Regions from separate parts of the Arthrobacter sp. DNA4 genome, predicted to be linked through region 2. Evidence: riboswitches for the same ligand, from Rfam matches in the RefSeq annotation. Region 2 holds a riboswitch; the other holds the start of a gene.

Region 1 (3,405 bases), 390 kb from region 2:
GATGAGTGCGAACCAGAACTCCGTTTCGCCGAACGCCTTCACGGTGGTGAGGTTCAGCAGGAGCAGGATGGCCACGGTGGCCAGGCCGGGAATCCAGAGGGGCAGTCCGGGCCACAGCTCTTTGGAGTAGCCCGCGATGGCGATGACGTCGGCAATGCCGGTGATGACCCAGCAGAACCAGTAGGTCCAGCCTGTGAAGAAGCCGGCCCATGGACCCAGCAGGTCAGCGGCAAAGTCGCTGAAGGACTTGTAGTTGAGGTTGCTGAGCAGCAGTTCACCCATGGCACGCATGACGAAGAACAGCATGAAGCCGATGATCATGTACACGAAGATCACCGAGGGGCTTACCGCCGAGATGGTCTTGCCTGAGCCCATGAACAGGCCAGTGCCGATTGCACCGCCGATGGCGATCAGTTGGATGTGGCGGTTGCTGAGCTGCCGCTCCAGGTGCGGGGCTCCGCCGCCGGGGGACGTCGGGGAATGGGTCGTCATTGAGGAACTCCATCGTTCGAGCGGCACCCGGGGTGTCGCAAAGATTGGATTTCCTCCCCGCTCTGTCTGGGACCTGAGAGTTTCCACATGCCGGCATGGGCGTGCTTGCACCGTCGGTGAGCCAGGACAGGGCCCGGCTGCTTTCCAGAGTTGCCTCACCGCGGCGGTACGTGGGCCTGAGAGTTTCCTGGGGAGGGTTTGCTCCTACGGCGCCTGCTGAACGTACCGGCAGGGCTCTCCCGCCGCAGGTCAAAAGCGTTTGCTTGCTAAATCAGTGTTCAGTTGTCGGAGGGCATCCATCCCAGGCGCGGTAATGCGCAGAATGGATTGTGGGGCCTCCGGTGATCCCGGACGGCGAACAGAGCACCCAGCATCTTTGGGCCAGTTCCGCTGTCCGGCCGGATCACGGGGTTCAGTGTGGCGTCCGTCACGGACAAAAGTCAAACCCGGCGTTACGCCATCCACGTAACGCTCTGGAGCCCCAATTCATGACGGACCGATTTGCTCCCCGGCCCGCTTTGCCGGTAACCTGTGAGCCGAATCACCCACATTTCAATATGCCTTTCGAGCTGTGGCGGGAGAGTTCTCCCGGCCATCACCGGGCAGGCGCCGTAGGAGCAAATCCTCCCCAGGAATCTCTCAGGCCCATGTACCGTCACGGCGAGGCGACTCTGGAAAGCAGTGCTGCTCCGGCAGTACTCACCGACGGTGCAAGCAGGCCCTGATGGGTTTGCGGAATCTCTCAGGTCCAATACAGAGCGGGGAGGGACCCGATCCATGCCGTGCCACCCGTGACCGGCCAAACCTGGAGTTCCTCATGACGATTCAATCCCTTCCGTCTGCCTTTGCAGACCGGCATATCGGTGCACGCCGCCAGGCTGACGTGGACACCATGCTCAAGGCCGTTGGCTACGACAGCGTTGATGGACTGGTGGACATCGCCGTTCCCAACTCAATCCGCCAGTCCAAGCCCCTTGCGCTCAAAGACGCGCTGAGCGAGGTTGAGGTGCTTGCGGAACTGCGCAGGCTCGCCGCCAAGAACAAGACCGCCGTACAGATGATCGGCCAGGGCTACTACGACACCATCACGCCCGCCGTCATCCGCCGGAATGTCCTCGAGGCCCCGGCCTGGTACACCGCCTACACCCCGTACCAGCCCGAGATTTCCCAGGGACGGCTCGAGGCACTCCTGAACTTCCAGACCATGGTCCAGGACCTGGTGGGCCTGCCCATCGCCAACGCCTCCCTGCTCGATGAAGCCACCGCCGTGGCCGAAGCCGTCCTCATGATGCGCCGCGCCAACAAGAACAAGGACGTCCGAGACGGCAAGACCGTCCTGGACGCCGACGTCCTGCCGCAGACCATCGCCATCGTCAAGGGCCGCGCCGAGGCGCTCGGCTTCGAGGTTGAGGTCGCCGACCTGTCCAAGGGCCTGCCCGACGGCGCAATCAACGGCATCGTGCTCCAGCAGCCGGGCGTCTCCGGCCGCGTTTTCAGCCACGCCGGCGTCATCGCCGAAGCAAAGGAGCGCGGCGCGCTGGTGACGGTGGCCGCTGACCTGCTGGCACTGACCCTGATCACCCCTCCAGGCGAGCAGGGTGCCGACATCGCCGTCGGCTCCACCCAGCGTTTCGGTGTCCCGCTGTTCTTCGGCGGCCCGCACGCCGCATACATGGCAGTGGCCAAGGGCCTGGAACGTTCCATGCCGGGCCGCCTGGTGGGCGTATCCAAGGACGACGCCGGCCTCCCGGCTTACCGCCTGGCGCTGCAGACCCGCGAGCAGCACATCCGCCGCGAGAAGGCCACGTCCAACATCTGCACCGCGCAGGCGCTGCTGGCCATCGTTTCCTCCTTCTACGCCGTCTACCACGGCCCCGACGGGCTGAAGGCCATTGCCGAGCGCGTCCACAACAACGCACGCGCCCTCGCCACCACGCTCAAGAGCGCAGGCCGCGAACTGGCCTCCGAGACGTTCTTCGATACGGTCACGGTTTCCGTCCCGGGCAAGGCCGCCAAGGTCATCACCGCTGCTGAAGCACGCGGCATCAACCTGCGCCACATTGATGCCGACACCATTGGCGTGTCCGTGGATGAAACCACGACGCCGGAAATCCTGTCCGCGATCGCCGTCGCCTTCGGTGCCGGCCCCGTAGTGGACGCTGCGGGCTTCGACCTGCCGTCAGAGGTGCTCCGCACCTCTGAGTTCATGCAGCACCCGGTGTTCAACACCCACCGCTCCGAAACCCAGCTCCTGCGCTACATCCGCAGGCTCTCCGACCGCGACCTGGCGCTGGACCGCACCATGATCCCGCTGGGCTCGTGCACCATGAAGCTGAACGCCACCGCCGAGATGGAAGCCATCTCCTGGCCGGAGTTCGCCTCCATCCACCCCTTCGCCCCCGAGTCCCAGACCAAGGGCTGGCGTGAACTGATCAGTGGCCTGGAAGCCGACCTGGCGGAAATCACCGGCTACGACCAGGTGTCGCTGCAGCCGAACGCCGGCTCCCAGGGCGAGCTCGCCGGCCTGCTGGCCATCCGCGGCTACCACCGCGCCAACGGCGATACCCAGCGCAACGTCTGCCTCATCCCCGCCTCCGCCCACGGCACCAACGCCGCCTCTGCGGTCCTGGCCGGAATGAAGGTCGTCGTCGTTGCCACGGCGGCGGACGGAACGATCGACCACGAGGACCTGTACGCGAAGATCGAGGCGAACAAGGACGTCCTCTCGGCGATCATGATCACCTACCCGTCCACCCACGGTGTCTACGACGCGGACGTGACCGAGATCTGCGAGGCTGTCCACGCGGCCGGCGGCCAGGTCTACGTCGACGGCGCCAACCTGAACGCCCTGGTGGGCCTGGCCCAGCCCGGCAAGTTCGGCGGCGACGTGTCCCACCTGAACCTGCACAAGAC
Region 2 (3,405 bases):
CAGCCATCCACCGAGGATTGGGCCCAGGGCGGCGCCGCCGGAGAATCCGGCCGCCCAGATGGCCACCGCAAGCCGCCGGCGGTTGGGCTCCGGGAATATGTTGCGGATCAGCGACAGGGTGGACGGCATCAGCATGGCGCCGAAGAACCCGAGCGCCGCACGGCCGGCGATCAGCCACTCCGGGGTGGGGGCAAAGGCCGTGGCGGCGGACAGCGCGGCGAAGCCCAGGCTGCCGATGACCAGCAGCCGCCGCCGCCCAATGCGGTCGCCGAGGCTTCCCATTGATACCAGCAGCCCGGCCAGGACCAGGGGGTAGGCGTCCACGATCCACAGCAGCTGCAGGCCGGTTGGTTCCAGGGCACGTGCGATGGCGGGCAGGGCAAAGGTCAGGGCGGTGTTGTCCACTGCCACCAGCAGCACGGGAAACATCAGCAGCCCCAGCGCAAGCCAATCCCGCCACGGGGGCCGCGCGGCGGTGCTGTCCCTTTGGGTGGGGGCCGGACTGAGGGAAGTCGTCATGCAATAACTGTACCGTCTGGACGGTATAGTTTGAAAACGGGCGCATTCCTTCTTCCCTGCCGGTGGAGGGCATGATGGAAGGCATGCCCCGAAAGCCTGTAGCCCGTGATGCGGTCCTTGACGCCTTCGAGTCCCTGCTGATCGAAGTGGGGGAGCGTGCTGCAACCCTCGACGCCGTAGCCCGGAAGGCCGGGGTGTCCAAAGGTGGCCTCCTCTACCACTTTCCCAACAAGGAAGCGCTCATCGCCGTGCTGCTTGACCGCCTGGAGGGGCTGGCCAAGGCGGACGCCGACGCGATGGCTTCGGCCGGTGAAGGTGCCGCCGCGTATTTCATCCGCTCCTCCGTCTGGGCGGATACTCCGCTGGACCGGGTCATCGTGGCTGCCACGCGGCTTGCGGAGGTGGCGCATGAAGAGACGCGCCGCCGGTTCGCCGCCATCCAGCAGCGGTGGCTGGACGAGATCGCAGCAGATGTGGGGCCCGGCCTGGCCAAGGCTGTCCTGTATATGGGTGACGGTTTGTACTTCAATGCCATGCTTTCCGTGGGCCCTGCGCCGGAAGGCGGAGCGGCCGCTGATGTGGAGGAACTCCTGGCCGCCTTGGAACGGCTCCGCAGGTAGTTTTCCATTTGCCGGGAGGGCTCGTGGCGTAGGACAATGGAGAGTTGTGAGGGCTGTCACCGGCCGTCATGATCCAACAAATGAATAGCCTTTGATCTGCGGCGGGAGAGTTCTGCCGGAAGTACAGGCAGGCGCCGTAGGAGCAAATCCTCCCCAGGAATCTCGCAGGCCCCTGTACCGCCGCGGCGAGGCACCTCTGGAAAGCAGCAGGCAGTTGTCCGGCCTCCCTTGGGGGACGCGAAACGGCTGTTGTGCTCACCGACGGTGCAAGCGGGTCCTGCCCAGGCAGGGAACGCGGAAACTCTCAGGTCCAATACAGAGCGGGGAGGGACCCGAATAGCTGTGGCGTACCCTGCGCCGCCTGAATAAATGGAGTTCCTTCGTGTCGGTTACCCCAGCCTCCACCGCCTTCGTCGACCGCCACATTGGCGCACGCCGCCAGGACGACGTCGACACCATGCTCAAAGCCGTGGGTTACGGCACGGTCGATTCACTGGTGGACACCGCCGTACCCAAGGTCATCCGCCAGGAAACCGCCCTCCGCCTGCAGGATGCCCTCAGTGAAGTTGAGGTGCTCGCGGAACTACGCAGGCTCGCCGCCAAGAACAAGACGGCCGTGCAACTGATTGGCCAGGGCTACTACGACACCATCACCCCTGCCGTGATCCGCCGGAACATCCTCGAGGCCCCGGCCTGGTACACCGCCTACACCCCGTACCAGCCCGAGATTTCCCAGGGCCGGTTCGAAGCACTCCTGAACTTCCAGACCATGGTCCAGGACCTGGTGGGCCTGCCCATCGCAAACGCCTCCCTCCTCGATGAAGCCACCGCCGTGGCCGAGGCCGTGCTGCTCATGCGCCGCTCCAACAAGACCAAGCCTGCAGCGGACGGCAAGACTGTCCTGGACATCGACGTGCTGCCGCAGACCATCGCCATCGTCAAGGGCCGCGCCGAGGCGCTCGGGTTCGAAGTTGAGGTCGCCGACCTGTCCAAGGGCCTGCCCGACGGCGACATCAACGGCATCGTGCTCCAGCAGCCCGGCGCCTCCGGCCGGGTCTGGGACCAGTCGGCCACTATTGCGGTGGCGAAGGACCGCGGCGCGCTGGTCACCGTGGCCGCTGACCTGCTGGCACTGACTCTGATCACCCCTCCGGGCGAGCAGGGCGCCGACATCGCCGTCGGCTCCACCCAGCGTTTCGGTGTCCCGCTGTTCTTCGGCGGCCCGCACGCCGCATACATCGCTGTCCGCAAGGGCCTGGAGCGTTCACTGCCCGGCCGCCTGGTGGGCGTGTCCAAGGATGACGCAGGGGTGCCCGCGTACCGCCTGGCGCTGCAGACCCGCGAGCAGCACATCCGCCGCGAGAAGGCCACGTCCAACATCTGCACCGCGCAGGCCCTTCTGGCCATCGTCTCCTCCATGTACGCCGTCTTCCACGGCCCCGACGGGCTGAAGGCGATTGCGGAAACGACTCACGGCCACGCCCGGGTGCTGGCGGCCTCGCTGGCAGCTGCCGGTGTGGAGGTGCTCCACACGAGCTTCTTCGACACCCTTACCGTCCGCGTCCCCGGACGCGCCGCCGCGCTTGTCGCCGATGCCGAAGAGCGCGGAATCAACCTGCGTCCCGTCGACTCCGATACCGTGGGCATCTCGCTCGATGAAACCACGACGGCGGCCATCGTCGCCGACGTCGCGGACGTCTTTGGCGCCTCCGTTGCCGCGGCTGAAGGCTTCGGACTGGAGGCCGCCGTCGGACGTTCCTCCGACTACCTGCAGCACCCGGTGTTCAACACGCACCGGTCCGAAACCCAGCTCCTGCGCTACATCCGGAAGCTGTCGGACCGGGACCTTGCGCTGGACCGCACCATGATCCCGCTGGGCTCGTGCACCATGAAGCTGAATGCCACCGCAGAGATGGAAGCCATTTCCTGGCCGGAATTCGCCTCCATCCACCCCTTCGCCCCGGACTCCCAGACCGAAGGCTGGCGTGAACTGATCGCCGACCTGGAGGCGGACCTGACCGCGATTACCGGGTACGACCAGGTGTCCATCCAGCCCAATGCCGGATCCCAGGGCGAGCTCGCAGGCCTGCTGGCCATCCGCGGCTACCACCACTCCCGCGGCGAAGAGCAGCGCAACGTCTGCCTGATCCCCGCCTCCGCCCACGGCACCAATGCCGCCTCCGCCGTTCTGGCCGGCATGAAGGTCGTCGTTGTGGCCACGGCCGCTGACGGCACCATCAACCACGATGACCTGACGGCCAAGATC

The links. A riboswitch is a leader RNA that binds a small molecule or an ion and turns the genes downstream of it on or off. The one in region 2 is predicted to bind glycine.
Region 1: another riboswitch for glycine. It lies ahead of gcvP (aminomethyl-transferring glycine dehydrogenase); the one in region 2 lies ahead of gcvP (aminomethyl-transferring glycine dehydrogenase).

Annotation. Positions count from the first base shown of each region.
Region 1 covers NZ_CP101466.1:472,332-475,736, reverse strand. Annotated here, with positions in the region: gene NMQ03_RS02290 (amino acid permease) at 1-492, opposite strand, end outside; glycine riboswitch at 647-744, opposite strand; glycine riboswitch at 1,058-1,157, shown strand; gene gcvP (aminomethyl-transferring glycine dehydrogenase) at 1,310-3,405, shown strand, end outside.
Region 2 covers NZ_CP101466.1:859,846-863,250, forward strand. Annotated here, with positions in the region: gene NMQ03_RS04070 (MFS transporter) at 1-519, opposite strand, end outside; gene NMQ03_RS04075 (TetR/AcrR family transcriptional regulator) at 603-1,139, shown strand; glycine riboswitch at 1,232-1,329, shown strand; gene gcvP (aminomethyl-transferring glycine dehydrogenase) at 1,522-3,405, shown strand, end outside.